Regions from separate parts of the Pseudomonas sp. Pf153 genome, predicted to be linked through region 2. Evidence: predicted binding sites of a transcription regulator. Region 2 holds the regulator's gene; each other region holds the start of a gene.

What was found. Region 2 encodes sigma-54, which starts transcription at its own class of promoters, with help from an activator protein. Its sites were predicted from a motif close to ANTGGCATNNANNTTGCTNT; they were not measured.
Region 1: the regulator sigma-54 is predicted to act here: its motif matches at 1,824-1,843, upstream of AD666_RS15200 (CmpA/NrtA family ABC transporter substrate-binding protein).
Region 3: the regulator sigma-54 is predicted to act here: its motif matches at 4,300-4,319, upstream of glnK (P-II family nitrogen regulator).

The regions. Positions count from the first base shown of each region.
Region 1 is NZ_LHVL01000023.1:3,169-11,183, reverse strand. Features, by position in the region: gene AD666_RS15205 (ANTAR domain-containing response regulator) at 1-465, opposite strand, end outside; gene AD666_RS15200 (CmpA/NrtA family ABC transporter substrate-binding protein) at 480-1,691, opposite strand; gene AD666_RS15195 (quinone-dependent dihydroorotate dehydrogenase) at 1,931-2,950, shown strand; gene rmf (ribosome modulation factor) at 3,123-3,338, opposite strand; gene rlmKL (bifunctional 23S rRNA (guanine(2069)-N(7))-methyltransferase RlmK/23S rRNA (guanine(2445)-N(2))-methyltransferase RlmL) at 3,869-6,133, shown strand; gene AD666_RS15185 (GGDEF domain-containing protein) at 6,275-8,015, shown strand, end outside.
Region 2 is NZ_LHVL01000018.1:187,272-195,286, forward strand. Features, by position in the region: gene AD666_RS12900 (ZIP family metal transporter) at 1-264, shown strand, start outside; gene AD666_RS12905 (HPr family phosphocarrier protein) at 272-547, opposite strand; gene rapZ (RNase adapter RapZ) at 563-1,420, opposite strand; gene ptsN (PTS IIA-like nitrogen regulatory protein PtsN) at 1,422-1,886, opposite strand; gene hpf (ribosome hibernation-promoting factor, HPF/YfiA family) at 1,899-2,207, opposite strand; gene AD666_RS12925 (RNA polymerase factor sigma-54) at 2,284-3,780, opposite strand; gene lptB (LPS export ABC transporter ATP-binding protein) at 3,936-4,661, opposite strand; gene lptA (lipopolysaccharide transport periplasmic protein LptA) at 4,661-5,206, opposite strand; gene lptC (LPS export ABC transporter periplasmic protein LptC) at 5,193-5,762, opposite strand; gene AD666_RS12945 (HAD family hydrolase) at 5,770-6,294, opposite strand; gene AD666_RS12950 (KpsF/GutQ family sugar-phosphate isomerase) at 6,294-7,268, opposite strand; gene AD666_RS12955 (ATP-binding cassette domain-containing protein) at 7,545-8,015, shown strand, end outside.
Region 3 is NZ_LHVL01000009.1:173,452-181,466, forward strand. Features, by position in the region: gene xerC (tyrosine recombinase XerC) at 1-438, shown strand, start outside; gene AD666_RS05820 (HAD family hydrolase) at 435-1,139, shown strand; gene sutA (transcriptional regulator SutA) at 1,330-1,650, opposite strand; gene AD666_RS05830 (secondary thiamine-phosphate synthase enzyme YjbQ) at 1,752-2,177, opposite strand; gene AD666_RS05835 (ammonium transporter) at 2,392-3,726, opposite strand; gene glnK (P-II family nitrogen regulator) at 3,760-4,098, opposite strand; gene AD666_RS05845 (accessory factor UbiK family protein) at 4,512-4,772, shown strand; gene AD666_RS05850 (sensor histidine kinase) at 4,800-6,062, opposite strand; gene AD666_RS05855 (YifB family Mg chelatase-like AAA ATPase) at 6,261-7,754, shown strand; gene AD666_RS05860 (aldose 1-epimerase family protein) at 7,761-8,015, opposite strand, start outside.

The DNA of each region.
Region 1 (8,015 bases), on a different contig from region 2:
GGCTTTCATCTTCATCAGCATGCCCTTGGCCAGTTCGATGCGCTTGCGTTCGGCCAGTTGCTGGTCCCTGGCCAGGAGCTGGGCGCGCAGGGCCTGGTCGCTTTCGAAGCGCGCCATGGCCACGTCGAGGATCGGCTGCAGGCGTGCGGCGTGGATACCTTCGACGATGTAAGCGCTCACGCCGGACTTGATCGCCTGGCGCATCACATCGGGGTCGTGCTCGTCGGTAAACATGACGATCGGTCGTGGCTGGTCGCGACTGACCAGTACCACTTGCTCCATCACATCCCGTCCCGGTGACTCGGTATCGATCAGGATCACGTCCGGACGCACTGTTTCGACGCGTTCTGGCAAATCGATGGTCAATCCGGATTCGTCGATGACATCGAACCCGGCTTCCGTCAGGGCAGCCTTGAGACGACCGACTTTTTTCGCGGTGTCGTTGATCAGCAGGATACGCAACATGCTCAAGGCTCCTGTCAGCGGCTGGCGAGAAGGGGAGCCGCATCGCTCAAGGCGTGCAGTTTGAAGCAGCGGGCATACCCGGCCGGATCCGAACCGTCCCAAGTAATACCGTCGATCAATTGGCTGCTGCGCATGTCCTGACGGGGAGATGCGATGCCCAGTGCTGCACTGGCCTGGCGATACAGCGCCAGCTGTTGGACCTCTTGCGCCACGGCCAGGTAATCCGGGTCTTCACGTAACAGGCCCCAACGGCGGAACTGGGTCATGAACCACATGCCGTCGGACAGGTAAGGGACGTTCACTTCGCCGTCACCGTGGAAACGCATGGCGTGGGGATCCTGCCAGCTATTGCCCAAGCCGTCGGCATAGATGCCAAGCAGGCGGGGCTCGATGCAGTCCAGCGGTGCGTCGAGGTATTCGGGCGCACTCAAGAGTTGTGCGGTGCTGCGGCGATTCTCGCTGCTCTGTTCGATGAAGCGACTGGCCTCAAGGACCGCCATCACCAGGGCACGTGCGGTATTGGGGTATTGTTCGACAAAAGCGCGGGTGCAGCCCAGGACTTTTTCCGGGTGATCGGGCCAGATGGTCTGCGTGGTCGCCAGGGTGAAGCCCAGGTTCTGTTTTACCGCACTGGCGCACCAGGGTTCGCCGACGCAGAGGCCATCGATACGGCCGGCCTGCAAGTGGGCGATCATTTGCGGTGGCGGTACCACCACGCTGTCCACATCCGACAACGGATGAATACCCTGGGCGGCGAGCCAGTAGTAGAGCCACATCGCATGGGTGCCGGTTGGGAAGGTCTGGGCGAAGGTCAGTTTCGTGCGAGTTTGGTGCACATGGCGTTCCAGTGCCTCAGGACTGGTCACGCCCAGCGCTTGCAGCCCATGAGAGAGGTTGATGCTCTGGCCGTTCTGGTTCAGGCCCATCAGCACGGCCATGTCAGTCGGCGCGACACCGCCGATGCCCAGGTGCACCGCATAGATCAAGCCGTACAGGCTGTGGGCCGCATCGATTTCGCCGCTGACCAGCTTGTCCCGCAGGTTGGCCCAGGATGCCTGGCGCTTGAGGTTCAAGGTCAGGCCGTAGGGTTGGGCGAAGCCCTGAGTGGCGGCCACCACCACCGGGGCGCAATCACTCAAGGCCATGAAGCCAAGATCGATCGCGCTCTTTTCCGGAGCGTCGCTGCCATTGACCCAGGCCAGGGGGTTGGCTGGAATTTCATTCATCGGGCATCACCTTGCACATAAAAAGCGCCGTACCCGACAACTGCCAGAGCAAGGCCGGAGGACGACGCCGTTGTCCTTTAAATCAGTGTGGCACTCATTCCGTCGTTGGCATGAGCGTCGATGAGCACAAACGGTGCAAGGCATATGCCATCGGCACTGTTTTATGCAGGCGCCTCGCTGAACCGCCGCTGCGCGGCTATAATCCCCGCCTCATTTTGTCGCCCGAGTCAAAATCGCCCATGTACACCCTGGCCCGCGAACTGCTGTTCAAACTTTCCCCGGAAACCTCCCACGATTTGTCCCTGGACCTGATTGGCGCGGGCGGGCGCCTGGGCCTCAATGGGCTGCTGTGCAAGGCACCGGCGAAACTCCCGGTGAGTGTGATGGGATTGCAGTTTCCCAACCCGGTGGGCCTGGCCGCGGGGCTGGACAAGAACGGTGCAGCCATCGACGGCTTCGCGCAGCTGGGTTTCGGTTTCGTGGAAATCGGCACCGTCACGCCACGGCAGCAACCGGGTAATCCCAAGCCGCGCCTTTTTCGCTTGCCGCAAGCCGAGGCGATCATCAACCGCATGGGCTTCAACAACCTGGGCGTCGACCATTTGCTGGCCCGTGTTGCCGCCGCCAAGTACAAGGGCGTGCTGGGCATCAACATCGGCAAGAATTTCGACACTGCGGTGGAGCGCGCCGTCGACGATTACCTGATCTGCCTGGACAAGGTCTATGCCCACGCCAGCTACGTGACCGTCAATGTCAGCTCGCCGAATACCCCGGGGCTGCGCAGCCTGCAATTCGGGGATTCCCTCAAGCAGTTGCTGGCGGACCTGGCCCGGCGTCGCGCGGAGCTGGCACTGATTCATGGCAAGCATGTCCCGCTGGCGATCAAGATCGCTCCGGACATGACCGACGAAGAAACCGTGCAAGTGGCCCAGGCCCTGATCGAGACGGGCATGGACGCGGTGATCGCCACCAACACGACGCTGGGTCGCGAAGGCGTCGAAGGGATGGATCACGGTGATGAAGCGGGCGGGTTATCCGGCGCGCCAGTGCGTGACAAGAGCACCCACACCGTGAAGGTGCTGGCCGCCGAGCTGGCCGGGCGCTTGCCGATCATCGCCGCTGGCGGGATTACCGAAGGGCGCCATGCGGCCGAGAAAATCACCGCCGGGGCGAGCCTGGTCCAGATTTATTCGGGCTTCATCTACAAGGGACCTGCGTTGATTCGTGAGTCCGTGGACGCCATCGCGGCGTTGGGCTAGAGCCGGGCAAGAATCCCTCGCCACAAGGGTGTGTTTGAATGTGTGAAAGCCGCCCATTAAAAAGGGCTCCTCGAAGGAGCCCCTGGGCCGTAGCCCGCCGTCCGGATGGGACGCGCGTGGTTAAGTCGATGGTCGGATCAAATTGTCGAGTTCTGGAGTATTAAGCCCTGTGTCAGCCGACGGCGTGAAGTTCGTTGAGTCTATGGATACCCGCAGTGCCGGTCATACCGTCCCAGTTGTCGCCGCGTCCTTCTCGCCAGCCATTGATCCAGGCTTGACGTACTGACGGTAGAGTAAAGGGGCAAAGCTCACGGGATTTACCACCAACGCCATATTGGTAACCGCGTAAAAATGCTCTTTCCAACGGATCACGCTTAAGTCTTCTCATAGGGTGTTGCCCTCACTTGTTGACTGTTGCTTCGCGTCGACCTCTATCGAGGCCGGGGCAGAATCATTCTGCCGTTGGTGGCTCGTTGCCGGCGTGACGAGCCAAGGTGTTGGCGCCGTTGCGACGTCAACCTGTGTTGAGTTCTAACCAAAGCGTCACATGGATGGAATGATCTTTTTGTCATAAGCACGTAACAATAAAGATGCCAGAGCGATAAGTAACAAGCTGTTCACTGACCGCTTTTGAGCAAGACCCCTGTATGATCGGCCCTGCGTTGAAGAGGGCTGCGCTGGTTCGAATGAGAATGTCCTCCCGTTGCACTCGGGTACTATTCGACGAAAGGGATGAGTTTTCACAATTTGTTTTACAGAATTTTTAACCTGCCCCTGCATCTAAGCTCTTTTAACCTGAGCGGCGAGGGTGGAACGGCATACTTTCATGCCACCGGGTGCTCTTGAGAAAAGTACCTGATTGAACCCGACCGGCAATGCGTTGCCCGGTCCACTTGGCCAAAGGCTCTGGAAACTCCCATGTCCGACCGTTTTGAACTCTTCCTCACCTGCCCCAAGGGCCTCGAAGGCCTGCTGCTCGAGGAAGCCACCGGGCTTGGCCTTGAAGAGGCACGCGAGCACACCTCCGCCGTTCGCGGCATGGCCGACATGGAGACGGCGTATCGCCTGTGTCTGTGGTCTCGGCTGGCCAACCGTGTACTGCTGGTCCTCAAGCGCTTTTCGATGAAAAACGCCGACGACCTGTACCACGGCGTATTGGACGTCGACTGGCAGGATCACATGTTGGCCGATGGCACCCTGGCGGTGGAGTTCAGCGGGCACGGTTCGGGCATCGATAACACCCACTTCGGCGCACTGAAGGTCAAGGATGCCATCGTCGACAAGCTGCGTACGCCCTCTGGAGAGCGACCGTCCATCGACAAGCTCAACCCGGATCTGCGCATTCACCTGCGCCTGGATCGCGGCGAAGCGATTCTCTCCCTGGACCTTTCCGGCCATAGCCTGCACCAGCGTGGCTATCGCTTGCAGCAAGGCGCGGCGCCGCTGAAGGAAAACCTCGCCGCGGCCATCCTGATCCGTGCCGGCTGGCCGCGCATTGCCGCCGAAGGTGGGGCTTTGGCCGACCCGATGTGCGGTGTGGGCACGTTCCTGGTGGAAGCGGGCATGATTGCCACCGACATGGCGCCGAACCTGCGTCGCCAACAATGGGGCTTCACCGCCTGGCTAGGCCATGTGCCAGCGTTGTGGAAAAAACTCCATGAAGAAGCCACCGCCCGCGCTGCTGCCGGGTTGGCCAAACCACCGTTGTGGATTCGCGGCTACGAAGCCGACCCACGGTTGATCCAGCCGGGCCGCAACAACGTCGAACGTGCGGGCCTGAGCGAGTGGATCAAGATCTATCAAGGTGAAGTCGCCACCTTCGAGCCCCGTCCGGACCAGAACCAGAAAGGCCTGGTCATCTGTAACCCGCCCTACGGCGAGCGTCTGGGCGATGAAGCCAGCCTGCTGTATCTCTACCAGAACCTCGGTGAACGCCTGCGCCAGGCCTGCCTGAACTGGGAGGCCGCGGTGTTCACCGGCGCGCCGGACCTGGGCAAGCGCATGGGCATTCGTAGTCACAAGCAGTATTCGTTCTGGAACGGCGCCTTGCCGTGCAAGCTGTTATTGATCAAGGTGCTGCCGGATCAGTTCGTGACCGGCGAGCGCCGCACCCCGGAACAGCGTCAGGCCGAGCGCGATCTACAGGATCGGGTACCGGAAGTGCCGCAAGAGCGCCAGTACAACAAGAACGGCAATCCGATCAAACCGGCGCCGGCCCCGGCGCCCGTGGTCGAGCAGGCGCGCCTGAGCGAAGGCGGGCAGATGTTCGCCAATCGTCTGCAAAAGAATCTCAAGCAGTTGGGTAAATGGGCCAAACGTGAGGGCGTCGATTGCTACCGGGTCTACGATGCCGACATGCCCGAATACTCCATGGCCATCGACCTGTACCACGATTGGGTGCATGTTCAGGAATACGCCGCGCCGAAGTCCATCGACCCGGAAAAGGCCTCGGCCCGGCTGTTCGACGCGCTGGCGGCCATCCCGCAGGCGCTGAACGTCGACAAGAGTCGCGTAGTGATCAAGCGTCGTGAGCGCCAGAGCGGCACCAAGCAATACGAACGTCAGAGCGCCCAGGGCAAGTTCACCGAGGTCAACGAAGGGGGCGTGAAGCTGCTGGTCAACCTCACCGACTACCTGGACACCGGACTGTTTCTCGACCACCGTCCGATGCGCCTGCGTATCCAGAAAGAGGCAGCCGGCAAACGCTTCCTCAACCTGTTCTGCTACACCGCGACCGCCAGCGTCCACGCCGCCAAGGGGGGCGCCCGTAGCACCACCAGCGTCGATCTGTCGAAAACCTATCTGGACTGGGCACGGCGCAATCTGTCGCTCAATGGTTTTTCCGATAAGAACCGCCTGGAGCAGGGCGATGTGATGACCTGGCTACAGGACTGTCGCGACGAATACGACCTGATCTTCATCGACCCACCGACCTTTTCAAACTCCAAGCGCATGGAAGGTGTGTTCGACGTACAGCGCGACCACGTCCAGTTGCTGGACCTTGCAATGGCCCGTCTGGCACCGGGTGGCGTGTTGTATTTCTCCAACAATTTCCGCAAGTTCCAGCTCGAGGACAATGTGTGCGAGCGCTACGCGGTGGAGGAAATCACCGCCAGCACCATCGATCCGGACTTTGCCCGCAATGGCAAAATCCATCGCGCCTGGAAAATCATGTCACGTTGAAATGTCCCGATTGGATCCACGAAGCCTTGTATTTCAAGGCTTCCAGCCGTTTTCAGGGCTGGTCAAAGTGATGGCTAATAGCTATAACTAAAGCTGTGGTCAGGGCTGTATCCCATGCCTGCCCCTTTTCGAGTTGTCGTTATGGCATTGCATCCGGTACGTCCCAGGATCCTGGGTTTTATCAGCGAAGATGTCTCGGCCTGGCTGGTGGCTTCACTGGTCTTCCTGGCCGGCACCTGCATGACCGGTTTGCTGACCTGGGCAATGACCAATCTGTTCAACCAGCAACTGCGCCAACGTTTCGAGCTGCAAGCCGAGGAGCGTTTCAGTCGCATCGAGGAGCGGTTCCAGGACCAGGAGCAGCGCCTGGACAGCCTGCGGCGTTTCTTTGCCAATTCCTCGGGGGTTTCCAGCGAGGAGTTCCATGGCTACGCCGAAGCGTTGTTGCACCGTACCCAGGCGTTCGGTTGGGCACCACGCGTGCTTCGGGACGAGCGCCAGGCATTCGAGCAGCAGGCTCGCGCCGAGGGGATGGATGGGTTCTCCATCCGTGAGGCGGACGGTCACGGTGGCCTGCGACCAACTGCCGAGCGGGACGAGTATGTCCCCGTTCTGTACGTCCAGAGCCAGCCGTCCTCCGCCTCGCCAGTGGGCTTCGATCTGCTGTCCCAACCCTTGCGCCGGGCTGCACTTGAAGGAGCGCGTCAGCGCGATGCCCTGGTGGTCTCGCAACCCCTGGATTTGATGGGCACCGATCCGGCCTTCGCCCGTGGGGTCTTGCTGGTTGCACCGGTAAAAAGAGCAACGTCCCCGGAACCGTTCGGTTACGTGGTGGCCGCCATCAACATGCGCCGTCTGGTGGGCGATGGGTTGCCGGCGTCCGGCCATGAAAACCTGTCCTTGCGTGTCCTGGACCTGTCTACCGACGATCGGGAAGAAATCTTGTTCGAGTCCGCCGAACCGCCAGGTGAAAGCGATTTGTCAGCGATCCGCCTGCTGCGCCTCGGGAGTCATGATTACCGGATAGAACTGCGACCCAGTCGGATATTCCTGGCGGCCAATCATTCCTCGGTGTCGAGCCTGGTGGTGTTGGGTGGCTTGCTCAGTTTCCTGCTCAGCGCCTTGCTCTATGTGCTGGTCAGCCAGCGGCAGCGGGCGCTGACACTGGTGGAACAACGCACCCGGGAACTGCGTGCCCGGGAGCAGGAACTGCGCGGGACCCATAATCAATTGCGCGGTGTACTGGATGCCGCGACCCAGGTGGCGATCATCGCCACGGACTTGCGGGGCGTCATCACCACCTTCAACGCCGGCGCCGAACACATGCTGGGCTACCCAAGCCAGGAAGTCTTGCAGAGCATGACTCTGGAGAGCCTGCACGTTCCCCGGGAACTCCAGGCTCGGGCCGCTCAGCTCGCCGCACGCTTTGGCAAGCCGATCCCCACGTGCCACGCGATGCTGTTGGAGGGCAGCGAGCGTGGAGGGCAGCAAGCCCGGGAATGGACCCTGGTGCGTCGTGATGGCAGTCACCTGACAGTCAACATGCTGGCCACGCCGATGCTCGACGATCAGGGGCTGTGGGTCGGGCACCTGGCGATCTGCATCGATATCACCGAGCGCAAGCGTGTCCATGAAGCACTGGCCGCCAGGGACATGTTGCTGAAAAAACTCAGCGCCCACGTTCCCGGCGGTATCTATCAGTTCAAAATGGATTTCAATGGCCGGTTCAGCGTGATTTATGCCAGCGACGGCATCCGCGATATTTACGAGCTGGCACCCGATGTGCTGGTCCAGAACGCGGAGGCAATTTTCTCGCGCATCCATCCGCTGGACGGTGCCCGGGTTCGCGCTTCGATCCGCACTTCGGCCGATACCTTGAGCC
Region 2 (8,015 bases):
GGCATGTCGCGGGTCAAGGCGTTCTTGATTGGTGCGGCGTCAGGGCTGGTCGAGCCCGTGTTTGCGCTGCTGTGCGCCTGGGTGGTGAGCCTGGCCGAGATGTTCTTGCCCCTGGGCCTGGCGTTGGCGGCTGGGGCGATGCTGCTGGTGGTGACCCACGAGGTCATTCCCGAATCCCGCCGCAATGGTCACGAGAAACTGGCGAGCCTGGGATTGTTGGTGGGTTTTTGCCTGATGATGGTGCTGGATACGGCGTTGGCGTGACAGGGGGTTATTCGCCTTCGTCGAAGTAATTGTTGATCAAGGCCACCAGCGCATCCATCGCTTCCCGCTCCTCTTCGCCCTTGGTTTCCAGGTAGATCTTGGTGCCCTTGCCAGCGGCGAGCATCATCATTGCCATGATGCTCTTGCCGTCGATCGTGGCATCTTTCGTTCGTCCGACTCTGATCTCTGTACCAGGAAATCTACCCGCTACACCCACGAACTTGGCTGACGCACGGGCATGCAAACCCAGTTTGTTAATGATTTCAATTTCCTGAGCTGGCATCGCGATGTGAATCCTTTAGCTGAGGTCGCGGTGGCGAACCTGGACATTCTTCAGGGAGGGCTGCAGGAGGCGACCCAGGCGCTCAGTCAGGTAGACGGAACGATGATGACCACCGGTACAGCCGATGGCGATGGTGACATAGGCGCGATTGCTCGCGGCGAAGCGGGGCAGCCATTTGAGCAGGTAGGCGGAAATGTCCTGGAACATCTCCTCTACATCCGCCTGGGCCTCCAGGTAGTCGATCACTGGCTGGTCAAGCCCGGACTGGTCGCGCAGTTCCGGCTTCCAATACGGGTTGGGCAGGCAGCGCACATCGAACACCAGGTCGGCATCCACTGGCATGCCACGCTTGAACCCGAATGACTCCAGCAAGAACGCCGTGCCTGGCTCGGGCTGGTTCAGCAGACGTAATTTGATGGTGTCATGCAGCTGATAAAGGTTCAGGTGCGTGGTATTGAGCTTCAAGTCCGCCAGGTCGGCGATCGGCCCCAGCAACTGGCTTTCGTCGTGGATGGCTTCGGCCAGGGAACGGCTGGCATTGCTCAGCGGGTGGCGGCGACGGGTTTCGGAAAAGCGCTTGAGCAATGTTTCTTCATCGGCGTCCAGGTACAGCACATCGCATTGGATGTGCTTGCTGCGTACTTCTGCGAGCAGTTCGGGAAACCGCGACAGGTGGCTGGGCAGATTGCGTGCATCGATGGAAACCGCCACCAGCGGTTGCGCCAGTTCGGTATGGATCAGGGCGCGCTCGGCCAGCTCCGGCAGCAGGCCTGCCGGCAGGTTGTCGATACAATAATAGCCGTTGTCTTCGAGTACATTGAGGGCTGTACTCTTCCCGGAGCCGGAGCGGCCACTGACGATGATCAGGCGCATGTTAATGACCGTTCTGTTCGTCCAGGACAACCTGATACAAGGCTTCGTTACTCGATGCGCTGCGCAGTCTGTCGCGAACTTCCTTGCGGTCCAGCATGCTGGCGATCTGACGTAGCAGTTCAAGGTGTGCATCGGTGGCCGCTTCGGGGACCAGCAATACGAACAGCAGGTCGACCGGTGCGCCGTCGATGGCGTCGAAATCTATAGGGGCTTCAAGGTGCAACAGCGCACTGATCGGTGCGGTACAACCCTTGAGGCGGCAATGGGGAATGGCGATGCCGTTGCCAAAACCGGTCGAACCGAGCTTTTCTCGGGCAACGAGGGCCTCGAAGACGTCCTGCATTTCCAGATCCTCGACTTCGTGATGGATCAGGTTTGCAATCTGTTCGAGAGCTTTCTTTTTACTGCCTCCCGGCGCGTTCACCTTGGAACGGCCGGGGGTCAGGATGGTTTCTAGTCGAATCATGGATTGGGGAGATTAACGACCGGTCGCGCCCTGGAGGAGGCTCTGGGTCTTTTCCTTATGCTTTTTGAGTTGGCGATCCAGTTTGTCGGTCAGCAGGTCAATCGCGGCATACATGTCTTCATGCGAGGCGTTGGCGACCACTTCTCCACCGGGGATATGCAACGTGGCTTCGATTTTCTGCAGCAGCTTTTCGACGGTCATGATGACTTGAACGTTGGTGATCTTGTCGAAATGCCTCTCCAGTCGGTCGAGTTTTTCGCCGATGTATTGACGAAGAGGTTCGGTCACTTCCAGTTGGTGTCCACTGATGTTGACTTGCATACAGCTTCTCCTTCGTTGCCAGTGCATAAAGCGGCAGGCAGAAATACCTGCCACTGGAACGCTGTGGCGTGGCCTGTTACATCAACCGCTTGCGTTCGCTCGAAGGCGCGATCCCGAGGGATTCGCGGTATTTGGCGACGGTACGGCGGGCCACCTGAATGCCTTGTGCCTCCAGTAAACCAGCGATCTTGCTGTCACTCAACGGCTTTTTCTGATTTTCCGCCGCCACCAGTTTCTTGATGATCGCGCGGATGGCCGTGGACGAGCATTCGCCGCCTTCGGAGGTACTGACGTGGCTGGAGAAAAAGTATTTCAATTCATAGATTCCCCGCGGGGTATGCATGAATTTCTGAGTGGTGACGCGGGAAATCGTCGATTCGTGCATGCCCACCGCCTCGGCGATGTCATGCAGGACCAATGGCTTCATGGCTTCGTCGCCATACTCCAGGAAACCGCGCTGATGCTCGACGATCTGGGTGGCGACTTTCATCAGGGTTTCGTTACGGCTTTGCAGGCTCTTGATGAACCAGCGCGCTTCTTGCAGCTGGTTGCGCATGAAGGTGTTATCGGCGCTGGTGTCGGCGCGCTTTACAAACCCTGCATACTGGGCGTTGACCCGCAACTTGGGGACCGCTTCCTGGTTCAACTCCACGAGCCAGCGATCGTTGTGTTTGCGCACGATCACGTCGGGGACCACGTATTCGGGTTCGGTGGCCTCGATCTGCGAGCCCGGCCGCGGGTTGAGGCTCTGGACCAGTTCGATCACCTGGCGCAGTTCATCTTCCTTGAGTTTCATGCGCCGCATAAGCTGGCTGTAGTCGCGACCGCCCAACAGATCGATGTAGTCGGTAACCAGCCGCTTGGCTTCGGCCAGCCAAGGCGTCTTGGCGGGCAATTGGCGCAGTTGCAGCAGCAGGCACTCGCCGAGGCTGCGGGCGCCGATGCCGGCCGGTTCGAACTGCTGGATGCGGTGCAGGACGGCTTCGATCTCGTCCAGCTCGATGTCCAGCTCGGGATCGAAGGCTTCCAGGATTTCTTCGAGGGTCTCGTCCAGGTAGCCCTGGTTGTTGATGCAGTCGATCAGGGTCACCGCAATCAGGCGATCGGTGTCCGACATTGGTGCCAGGTTCAACTGCCACAACAGGTGGCTTTGCAGGCTCTCGCCGGCGGAGGTGCGGGTGGTGAAGTCCCACTCGTCGTCATCGCTGCTGGGCAGGCTGCTGGCACTGGTCTGGTAGACGTCTTCCCAAGCGGTATCCACGGGCAGGTCGTTGGGAATGCGTTCGTTCCATTCGCCATCCTCCAGATTGTCCACTGTCGGGGCGGATTGTTCCTGATAGGACGGTTCCTGGATCTCGGTACTGGTTTTCTGCTCGACGTTGTCGGCCAGCGGATCGGTGTTATCGAAGTCGTCGCCTTCTTCCTGGCGCTCGAGCATCGGGTTGGATTCCAGGGCCTCCTGGATTTCCTGTTGCAGGTCCAGGGTCGACAATTGGAGCAAGCGGATAGCCTGTTGCAGCTGCGGCGTCATCGTCAGCTGCTGGCCCATTCTCAAGACTAGCGATGGTTTCATGGCAGGGGCTTAACACCTTATTCGCCGGCGCACATGCGCCATCCACTACATGGCGCCGGAGCGCCAAACCTTAAGCAAATTATATGCCTGAAACTGAAGTGTTTGCCTAGCAATAAAATCAGCGGTGCCGGGCCAATTTACCAAACACGTTATGCCTACAAGCGGAACTCATGACCCAGATAGACTTCCTTGACCAGTTCATTGGCCAGGATGGTCGCCGCGTCGCCCTCGGCGATCAGTTGTCCGTCATTGACAATGTAGGCGGTTTCGCAGATGTCCAGGGTCTCACGCACGTTGTGGTCGGTGATCAGCACGCCGATCCCCTTGGCCTTGAGGTGGTGAATGATCTGCTTGATGTCGCCTACCGAGATCGGGTCCACGCCGGCGAACGGTTCGTCGAGCAGAATGAATTTCGGCGCGGTGGCCAGGGCTCGCGCGATTTCCACCCGGCGTCGTTCGCCGCCGGAGAGGCTCATGCCCAGGTTGTCACGGATATGACTGATGTGGAATTCCTGCAACAGGCTTTCCAGCTCCTGGCGGCGGCCGGCTTTGTCGAGATCCTTGCGGGTTTCGAGGATCGCCATGATGTTGTCGGCCACCGACAGCTTGCGGAAGATCGATGCTTCCTGAGGCAGGTAGCCGATGCCGGCTTTCGCCCGGCCATGCATGGGCTGGTGGCTGACGTCCAGGTCGTCGATCAGTACGCGGCCCTGATCGGCCTGTACCAGGCCGACGATCATATAGAAACAGGTGGTTTTGCCCGCGCCGTTGGGGCCGAGCAGGCCGACGATTTGCCCGCTGTCGATGGACAGGCTGACATCACGCACAACCTGGCGGCCCTTGTAGCTCTTGGCCAGGTGCTGAGCTTTCAGAGTTGCCATTACTGGGCCTTCTGCTCGGTTTTCTTTTTCGGCTGGATGACCATGTCGATCCGTGGGCGCTGCTCGGTCACCTTGCTGCCGGTGGCGCGACCGGCGCTGGCGAGTTTCTTGTTGGTGTCGTAGACGATTTTTTCGCCCTGGGTGACGTTGTTGTCCTTGTCGATGACCTTGGCGCGGTCGATCAGCACAACGCGGTCCTGGGAGGCGTGATACTGGATGGTCACGCCGTAGCCCTGGACGGGCTTGGTGTCGCCGGCTGTCTGCAGTTGCTCGAAATAGGCCAGGTTGCCCACGGAGGTCACCACGTCTATATCGCCGGACTGGGTGCGGGTGATGGTCACGGTATTGCCGGTCACCTTCATCGAGCCCTGGGTGATGATCACGTCACCTTTATAGGTCGCCACGCCGTTCTTGTCGTCAAGCTGAGCGTCGTCGGCCTGGATGCGGATAGGCTGGTCGCGGTCGTTGGGGAGGGACCAGGCGCTCGCGCTTCCCAGTGCTGCGCCCAGACTGAGCAAAATAGGGAGGGTTTTAGCGAGCTTCATACTGTCCTCTTACGTTCGATAGCAGGTGTATCCTGCTTTCCTTCAGATACGCTTTCATTCCCGTGCCGGTCGATACACCGCCGGCGCCGTCGATTCTAACGGGTTGCTCGGTCTGCGCATATTCCTGCTGCGGGAACACGGTCATGCGACTTGTGGTGATGATGGTCGTACGGTTTTTCTCGTCGGTGCGGGCCACGCGTACCGAGTCGATGAGCTCCACTTCGGTGCCACCGGAATTGACTTCGGCGTGCTTGCTTTGCACATGCCACGGGAAATCGGTGCCACGAAACATGTTCAGGTCCGGCGTGGTCACCAACGTGATGTCGGTGGCCTTCACATGATCGACCTTGTCGGCCGTCATTTCGTACTGCACCTTGCCGTCGGGCAGGTACTGCAGGGTGTGCGTGTTGGTCGCGTACCAGTCTATCTTCTCTTCGACCTGGGCCGCAGGCCGGTCGAGAAAGCGTTCCGGACTGATGTTCCAGTAGCCTACCGCCGCGAAAATCGCTGCGATACAGCCGAACACCACGATGGTGCGAATCTTCTTGCTCAGCATAAATGGCTCACAGGTACGCGGCGTTGGCCGCTTCGAGGCGGCCCTGGGCGCGCAGGATCAGTTCGCAGAATTCACGGGCCGCGCCTTCGCCGCCTCGTGCCGTGGTGACGCCGTGGGCGTGCTCGCGCACGAAACCGGCGGCGTTGGCCACCGCCATTCCCAGGCCGACACGGCGGATCACCGGCAGGTCCGGCAGGTCGTCACCCAGATAGGCGACCTGTTCGTAGCTTAGATTGAGCTGGCCCAGAAGCTCGTCCAGTACCACCAGTTTATCCTCGCGTCCCTGGTATAGATGGGGGATGCCGAGGTTCTTCGCGCGTCGCTCGACCACGGGAGTCTTGCGGCCGCTGATGATGGCGGTCTGCACGCCGGCGGCCATCAGCATCTTGATGCCCTGACCGTCGAGCGTGTTGAAGGTCTTGAATTCGCTGCCATCTTCAAGGAAGTACAGGCGGCCATCGGTGAGTACGCCGTCAACGTCGAAAACGGCGAGCTTGATATCTTTGCCTCGTAGCAGCAGGTCGGTCGTCATCACATTACTCCGGCGCGCAGCAGGTCGGACAGGTTGAAGGCGCCGATCGGGCGGTCCTCGTCATCCACCACTACCAGTGCGTTGATTCTGTGGTCTTCCATGATTTTCAAGGCTTCGGCGGCGAGCATGTCGGCGCGGGCCGTCTTGCCATGAAGGGTCATGACTTCGTCGATGGTTGCATTGCGGATGTCGATGGGGCGGTCGAGGGTGCGACGCAGGTCGCCGTCAGTGAAGATACCGGCGAGCTTGCCGTCGGTTTCGAGAATCACTGTCATGCCCAGTCCCTTGCGGGTCATTTCCATGAGGGCGTCCTTGAGGAGCGTGCCTCGCTGGACGTGCGGCAACTCTTCGCCGGCGTGCATCACGTTTTCGACTTTCAGCAACAGGCGGCGACCCAAGGCGCCGCCGGGATGGGAAAAAGCGAAATCCTCGGCGGTGAACCCCCTGGCCTCCAGCAGCGCCACGGCGAGGGCGTCGCCCATGACCAGGGCCGCGGTGGTGGACGAGGTCGGGGCGAGGTTCAGCGGGCAGGCTTCGTGCTCGACATGTACGTTGAGATTCACTTCGGCGGCCTTGGCCAGGGGGGAGTCCGGATTTCCGGTGATGCTGATCATCCGGATGCCAAGGCGCTTGATCAGCGGCAACAGCGTGAGGATTTCGTTGGTCGAGCCCGAGTTGGACAGGGCCAGGATGACATCGTCCCGGGTGATCATGCCCATGTCGCCGTGGCTGGCCTCGGCAGGATGGACGAAAAATGCAGTGGTGCCCGTGCTGGCCAGGGTCGCGGCGATCTTGTTGCCGATGTGCCCGGACTTGCCCATGCCAACGACGACGACGCGGCCCGTGCTGGCCAGAATCATCTCGCAGGCGCGTACGAAATCAGCGTCGATATGGGGCAGCAAGCCTTGCACGGCTTCGAGCTCGAGGCGGATGGTACGTTGTGCCGATTGAATCAGGTCGCTGGATTGGCTCATGTCAGAAATCGTATAGCCCGATGAAAAGGCGGCGATTATAGCGGCAATGAACAATTCCCTCACGCTAGTTCGTCATGCTTTGTGCGAACGCCTCGCAAGGTTTGCCATAAAACCGGGGCTTTTACCTTAATCCACGCTTAACCGGAGGGGGGTAACCCTTGGGCGCCCGACCGTTGCAGTGATATAGTTCGCCGCCGGTTCGAATGCCCGGCAGTCGCGACAATTTGGCCGACTGGCCAGGCATCCGGATCTGAGGCTGCATCGCAAGGAGTTTAGATGAGTGCCGACAACGCCTACGCGGTCGAGCTGAAGGGGCTGTCCTTCAAGCGAGGGACGCGCAGCATTTTCAACAATATCGATATTCGCATCCCGCGCGGCAAGGTCACCGGCATCATGGGACCTTCCGGGTGCGGCAAAACCACGCTGCTGCGCCTGATGGGGGCCCAGTTGCGCCCCAGCGCCGGCGAAGTCTGGGTCAACGGCCAGAATATTCCGACATTGTCGCGCAGTGACCTGTTCGATGCGCGCAAGAACATGGGCGTACTGTTCCAGAGCGGTGCGCTGTTCACCGACCTGGATGTGTTCGAGAACGTGGCTTTTCCCCTGCGGGTTCACACCGACCTGCCGGAAGAAATGATCCGCGACATCGTCCTGCTCAAGTTGCAGGCGGTCGGGTTGCGTGGCGCCATCGATCTGATGCCGGACGAACTGTCCGGCGGCATGAAGCGCCGAGTCGCACTGGCGCGG
Region 3 (8,015 bases), on a different contig from region 2:
CTGGAGCAACTGGACCTGGCCGATGGCATGGTCCAGGTGCTCGGCAAGGGCAGCAAGACACGCCTGCTGCCCATCGGCCGCAAGGCCCGCGAAGCCCTGGCGTTGTGGCTGCCGCTGCGGGCACTGGCCAACCCTGCCGACGACGCCGTCTTCGTCAGCCAACAGGGTCGGCGCCTCGGACCACGGGCCATCCAGATACGGGTCAAGGCCGCCGGCGAACGCGAACTGGGACAGAACCTGCATCCGCACATGCTCAGGCACTCCTTCGCCAGCCACGTGCTGGAATCTTCCCAGGACCTGCGCGCGGTCCAAGAGCTGCTCGGCCACTCGGACATCAAGACCACCCAGATCTACACTCATCTGGATTTCCAACACCTGGCGACGGTCTATGACAGTGCCCACCCCAGGGCCAAACGCATCAAGGGCGACGAATCATGACCATCGAGCTCATCACTTTCGACCTGGACGACACGCTGTGGGACACCGCCCCGGTGATCGCCAGCGCCGAAGCCGTCTTACGCCAATGGTTGACCGACAACGCACCGGATCTGGGTGGCGTGCCGGTGGAGCACCTGTGGGCGATCCGCGAACAAGTGCTGCGCGAGGAGCCGGACCTGAAGCACCGCATCAGTGCGCTGCGCCGGCGAGTGCTGTTCCGTGCGCTGCAAGAGGCAGGCTATGACCAGTGGCAGGCCTCTGGTCTGGCGGACCAGGCATTCGAGGCGTTCCTGCATGCGCGCCATCAATTGGAGGTCTTTCCGGAGGTGCAGCCCACCCTGGAAATCCTGGCCAATCACTTCTCCCTCGGCGTGGTCACCAATGGCAACGCCGATGTACGTCGCCTGGGGCTGGCGGACTACTTCAAGTTCGCCCTGTGTGCCGAAGACATCGGCGTCGCCAAGCCAGACGCCCGGTTGTTTCACGAAGCCCTGCAACGCGGCGGCGCCACCGCGCAAACCGCCGTGCACATTGGCGATCATCCGGGCGACGACATCGCCGGCGCTCAGCAGGCCGGCTTGCGGGCGGTGTGGTTCAACCCGGCGGGCAAGACCTGGGATGCCGAGCACAAACCGGATGCCGAGATTCGCAGCCTGACGGAACTGCCGGGGTTGCTGGCGGGGTGGCATAGCCAGTCCTGAGCCGGCAAACGCCACAGTTCTCTGTGGGAGCGGACTTGCTCGCGAAAGCGCTGGGTCAGCCAACTCATCTGCTGGATGTTGAAACGCCTTCGCGCGCAAGCCCGCTCCCACATGGACGGTGCACTGTCATGCGCCCATGAAAAAGCCCGCAGCGACGGCGGGCTTTTTCATGCAAGCAAAAAGCAGAAGCTCAGATAGGGCGGCTGCCGTACTTGTTGTCAGGCTTCTTGGGCGGATCGGCGACCACGTTGGCCTCCACTTCCTGCACCTTTCCGCCCCTGGCCAGGAACTCTTCCATGGCCTTGGCGAGCGCATCACGCTCCTTGTTCTTGGCCTCTACGCTCGGCAGCTCGTCGATCGACACTGCCGCTTTGGCCTTGCCCTTGGCAGGCACCGGGACATCGGCAACATCCTCATCGGCAACATCTTCAGCCGCCGCTTCCAGACCGTCTTCGGCCTCGTCTTCGTCACCGACTTCGAGGTCGTCGTTTTCCAGATCATCGTCGCTCATGTTCTACCTCATGACTTGCGAAAAGCAGATTAGTTATAGCCCAGCTTCGCCAACTGTCGAAGGCTGCCAGAAAAAATTCAACATCCGCCGGCAATCAGCGGTCATGCCCCTTCACCGTACAAGGTGGCGAGGACTTTACGAGCACCGCCATGATCACGGTGCTCGCCCAGATAAACACCTTGCCAGGTACCCAGTGCCAGTCGCCCGTCCGTTACCGGCAGGCTGACCTGACAACCCAGCACGCTGGCCTTGAAGTGCGCCGGGAGGTCGTCCAGGCCTTCGTCGTTGTGCTCATAACCGGCGGTTCCTTGTGGGATCAGCCGATTGAAAAATCGTTCGAAGTCTCGACGAACCGCCGGATCGGCGTTCTCGTTGATGGTCAACGAGGCCGAGGTATGCTGCAGCCACAGATGCAACAGACCGACGCGACACGCCCGGAGTTCAGGCAGACCGGCGAGCAACTCGTCCGTCACCAGATGAAAGCCCCTGGGCCTGGCCCGCAGGGTTATCAGCGTCTGTTGCCACATACAGATCTCCGCACGTTCGGCGCGCATTCTAGCGCGCTCTGGAAAAAAACAAAGAGCCTAATATTCCTCCTTCGATGTAAGCCTTTGGCGGTAGAAAAACCGTGTCGCTTACATGACAAAAGACGTCGGAAAAAACCGGGCCTTCTTCTGAGCAATGACAAACTGCGGACAAAAAAATGCCCGGCGAACCGGGCATAATTTTTTTTGCGTGCGCTTACAGGTTGTAGCCACGCTCGTTGTGTTCGGCCAGGTCCAGGCCAACGGCTTCTTCTTCCTCGGAGACCCGCAGGCCCATGACGGCGTCCAGAACCTTGAGGATGATGAAGGTGACGATCGCCGTATAGATCACGGTGAAACCCACACCTTTGAATTGAATCCAGACCTGCGCACCGATATCGGTCACGGTGCCGAAGCCACCCAGGGCCGGTGCGGCGAACACACCGGTCAGGATCGCGCCGAGGATACCGCCGATACCATGCACGCCGAAGGCATCCAGGGAGTCGTCGTAGCCGAGCTTGCGCTTGAGGGTGGTCGCGCAGAAGAAGCACACCACGCCCGCCGCCAGGCCGATGACCAGGGCGCCCATCGGGCCCACGGTGCCGGCAGCCGGTGTGATCGCAACCAGACCCGCCACCACGCCCGAGGCGATGCCCAGTGCGCTTGGCTTGCCGTGGGTGATCCACTCGGCAAACATCCAGCCCAGCGCCGCCGCAGCGGTGGCGATCTGAGTCACCAGCATCGCCATGCCGGCCGTGCCGTTGGCGGCGACGGCGGAACCGGCGTTGAAGCCGAACCAGCCAACCCACAGCATGGCAGCGCCCATCAGGGTGTAACCCAGGTTATGCGGCGCCATCGGCGTGCTCGGGAAGCCTTTGCGCTTGCCCAGCACCAGGCACGCCACCAGTCCCGCGATACCGGCGTTGATGTGCACTACGGTGCCGCCGGCGAAGTCCAGCACGCCCCAGTCCCACATCAGGCCGCCGTTACCGGACCAGACCATATGCGCAATCGGCGCGTAGACCAGCGTGAACCACACCCCCATGAAGATCAGCATGGCGGAGAACTTCATCCGCTCGGCGAAGGCGCCGACGATCAGGGCCGGCGTGATGATGGCGAACGTCATCTGGAAAGTGATGAAGACCGCTTCAGGGAACAGCGCCGCCGGGCCGGTGATGCTGGCCGGGGTGACGCCCGCCAGGAACGCTTTGCCCAGGCCGCCGATGAAGGAGTTGAAATTGACGACGCCCTGCTCCATGCCGGTGGTATCGAACGCGATGCTGTAGCCATAGATGACCCACAGGATGCTGATCAGACCGGTAATGGCAAAGCACTGCATCATCACGGAAAGAAGGTTTTTCGACCGGACCATGCCGCCGTAAAACAGCGCCAGGCCAGGGATGGTCATGAACAGGACAAGAATCGTGGCAGTCAGCATCCAGGCGGTGTCGCCGGAATTCAGTACAGGGGCTGCCGCTTCTTCCGCCATGGCCAGGCCAGGCATTACGAAGGACAACAGGGCTCCTAGCCCTGCGAATTTACGCAGAGTCATATTGTTTTCTCCTGGGGCGTTGGGTTTGGCGGCTTAGATGGCGTCGGTATCGGTTTCGCCGGTACGGATGCGGATAGCCTGTTCCAGATTGACCACAAAGATCTTTCCATCACCGATCTTGCCGGTGTTGGCAGCCTTGGTGATGGCCTCGATGACCCGGTCCAGATCCTTGTCGTCGATGGCGACGTCGATCTTCACCTTGGGCAGGAAATCGACCACGTATTCCGCGCCGCGATACAGCTCGGTATGGCCTTTCTGCCGGCCGAAGCCCTTGACCTCGGTAACGGTAATGCCCTGCACGCCGATTTCGGACAGCGACTCGCGCACGTCGTCCAACTTGAACGGCTTGATGATGGCAGTGACTAGCTTCATGAAACTCTCTCCCGAATTGGTGGACTTGCCCCAGGAAAACAAACCCGACTCAAGTCTAAGCGCAGTGCCTGGCTTTGTAACGCATCGTCGGCCCAAGTTGCCCGACCGGCGCCAGTCAACCGTTCCTGACGAAGCTCCCCGCTTCGTCTGCTGCACTGCATTCGTCACAACGACTGCATCAGTGCATGGGTCATCAGCCACTAAGCAGAAACCTTGCCATCTGTGCCCAAACCCACTGATTTCAATCCCTTACCCGATTCGCCGACCTGCGCTGCACCACGAACCGCAGCGATACGCACAACAACAGTGCGACAGCGCCCGGCCCCGTGCGCGAAAAGCGTGCATCCGCACTCGTGAATTGACTATAGACACTGCGTGATACACTGCCTGCCATTGTTTTCAGGACACCAGACATGCTTGCGCCAAAAGACCTCCTCGACGCCCTGAGCGGCCACGCCTCCCGTCTACTCAGCGGCGATACCCCCCTGCCCAAGAGTGAAATCGAAAGCCAGTTCAAAGCGCTGCTGCAAAGCGGATTCAGCAAGCTGGACCTGGTTAGCCGGGAAGAATTCGACAGCCAGATGGTGGTTTTGGCGCGGACCCGGGCCCGGTTGGAGAGCCTGGAGGCGAAGGTGGCGGAGCTGGAAGCGCGATTGGCTCCAACGCAGGAATAAGCAGGCTCGGGATGCGCCTGGGATGTTTCAATGCGGTTTGTCCGAAGCGGACACCATCGGCAGCTCCAGCGCAAAAAGCGCTCCGAGTCCCGGCCCGTCGCTTTGTACCATCAGTTCACCGCCCATTTCATGGGCCGCCAGGATGCAGCTGTGCAAGCCGAAGCCATGGCCGTCGACCCGTGTCGTGAAACCATGCTCGAACACCCGGGTGAGATTGCCCATGGAAATGCCCTCGCCGTTGTCCTCGACCTCGACCCGCACTCGCTTGTCTTCAATGGCCTTGAGACGCAGGATGATCCGGGATGGCCGGTCCACGACCGGGTCGAGGGCCTGCTTGGCGTTATTGATCAGGTTGATCAATATCTGCAGAACCTTGTGTTTATCCAGCGGCATCAGCGGGATATCGTCGAGCTCTTTGACCACCGTCACATGATGACGCGCCAGAGAGACATGGCAGATTCGCACCACATCCTCGATCAACTCTCGCAACGACCCCGGCTCCAACACACTTGAGTTGCCGGCATACGCCTGCTGAGTGGCGACGATTTCCTTGACGTGGTCGATGCTTTTGGTCAACTGCGCCAACTCATTGATCATGCTCTGCTGCTCGATTGCCAGCGACTCGGCGAGTTTGCCCAGGTACTCCGGCAGAGCCCGACCCTTTGGATCGCTGTTGAAGAAATCGCCCAGATCGTCGGAATGTTCCTTCATCAACTGGACGACCTTGGCGACCCCCTGCCCTTTGGACGTGTGCAATTTGTCGTACAAGACCTGGGCTGACACGTTAACGCTATTGAGCACGTTGCCCACGTTATGCAAGACGTTGGTGGCTATTTCCGCCATTCCCGCTCGGCGGGCGGTGGTGACCAGTTCAGCCTGGGCTTCGCGCAACTCGTCGTTGACCCTGGCTAACTGCTGGGGACTGGGGATCTTCAGCGCCGCGGGTATCAGCCGGACCAGCAAAATAGCGGTGATCACCGAGGCAATGGCGGTGATGACCTTAACCAGCGCCGACAGCCAGTAGTAGGGTTGCCAGATGGTCAGGATTTCCATCACATGGCTGGTCCCGCAGGCCAGGATAAAGACGCCGAAAGCCGCCAGCATCCAGTCGAACGGAACGTCCTTGCGCTTGTGGATGAAGTAAAGAAGGGTGAAGGGAATGCTGATGTAGGAAAAAGTGATCAAGCCATCGGCGATGACATTGGTCCAGAGCAGGTCCGGACGCCACATGTAGCAGTGGCCATGAGGCATGAAGCGGTTGTCGGTCAACAGCGCCAGCAGATTGTCCATGGCCGCTTCCTCCCTGTGCCGTTTGTATACCGCCAATACCGGACTTTTTCAGTCTAGCAGAGGGGCCTGATCGCCCACGCCGTATTCGAAACATCCTGCGAAAAATCGGCCATTCAATTACCGCTCCGGGGTCTCCCCTCACGACTACGCTTTGAACAGCCGCAGGACGCGGCCCTTTCTTCACTCAAGGAACGTTCCATGTCGCTCGCCATCGTCCACAGCCGCGCCCAGGTAGGGGTGGAGGCCCCTGCCGTTACCGTTGAGGTTCATCTGGCCAATGGTTTGCCATCGCTGACGATGGTCGGTTTGCCGGAAGCGGCTGTGAAGGAAAGCAAGGACCGGGTGCGCAGCGCGATCATCAACTCAGGGCTGAACTTCCCGGCGCGGCGCATCACCTTGAACCTGGCGCCCGCCGATCTACCGAAGGATGGCGGGCGGTTCGACCTGGCGATTGCCCTGGGGATCCTGGCAGCCAGTGTGCAAGTGCCGACCCTGACCCTCGACGACGTGGAATGCCTTGGTGAGCTGGCATTATCCGGCGCGGTGCGGCCGGTGCGCGGTGTCTTGCCCGCGGCGCTGGCGGCACGCAGGGCCGGGCGTACGCTGGTAGTCCCACGGGCAAACGCCGAGGAAGCCTGCCTGGCGTCGGGCCTGAAGGTCATCGCCGTGGATCATCTGCTCGAAGCCGTCGCGCACCTCAACAGCCATACGCCCATCGAACCTTTCGTTTCCAATGGGTTGCTCTCGGCCAGCAAGCCTTATCCAGACCTGAACGAAGTACAAGGCCAGGCCGGAGCCAAGCGCGCCTTGCTGATCGCTGCCGCCGGCGCTCATAACCTGCTGTTCAGCGGGCCTCCGGGAACCGGCAAGACCTTGCTGGCGAGCCGCCTGCCAGGGCTGTTGCCGCCATTGGCCGAGAGCGAGGCCCTGGAGGTCGCGGCGATTCAATCGGTCGCCAGTTGCGTGCCGTTGAGCCACTGGCCGCAACGGCCGTTTCGCCAGCCGCACCACTCGGCCTCCGGTCCAGCGCTGGTGGGCGGCGGATCCAAACCGCAGCCAGGGGAAATCACCCTCGCTCACCATGGCGTGCTGTTTCTGGATGAACTGCCCGAATTTGACCGCAAGGTCCTGGAAGTGCTGAGGGAACCGTTGGAATCAGGTTTCATCGTGGTGTCGCGCGCCCGTGACCGGGTGCGCTTTCCGGCACGTTTCCAACTGGTGGCGGCAATGAATCCGTGCCCCTGTGGATACCTGGGCGAGCCCACTGGCCGCTGCTCCTGCACGCCGGACATGGTGCAACGCTATCGCAACAAGTTGTCCGGCCCCTTGCTGGACCGTATCGACTTGCACTTGACCGTCTCCCGCGAAGCCACCGCACTCAATCCACGGAGCACACCGGGCGAGGATACGGCCACCGTCGCCGGACAGGTGGCCGAAGCCCGCGAGCGCCAGCAAAAACGCCAGGGTTGCGCCAACGCTTTTCTGGACCTGCCAGGTTTGCGCCGGTACTGCCATTTATCCACTCCTGACGAAACCTGGCTGGAAACGGCCTGCGAACGGCTGACCTTATCGCTGCGTGCAGCCCATCGCCTGCTCAAGGTCGCCCGAACATTGGCGGACCTGGAGCAAGCGGCAAGCATCCGGCGCGAGCACCTGGCCGAAGCGCTGCAATATCGGCCCGCTACACCATGACCCGGGTCATGGCTTGGTCAGATCCACCAGCGGCGTGTCGCGCACTTCGGTTTTCTGATCGTTCTGGATGGTATCGATGCGTTTGAGTGCTTTGTCCACGGCGCTCTTGTCCGCCAACAGGCTGTAATTGATCGTGAACCGCTTGTGCTCTTTCGGCCCGATAGTGGGGACCAGGCCCAAAGGCCGCTGGTACCGGCGGTTATAGGAAAAACTGGTGCCCGGCTCCAACCCGGTCACATATCCCTGGCCCTGGGTGTCGGT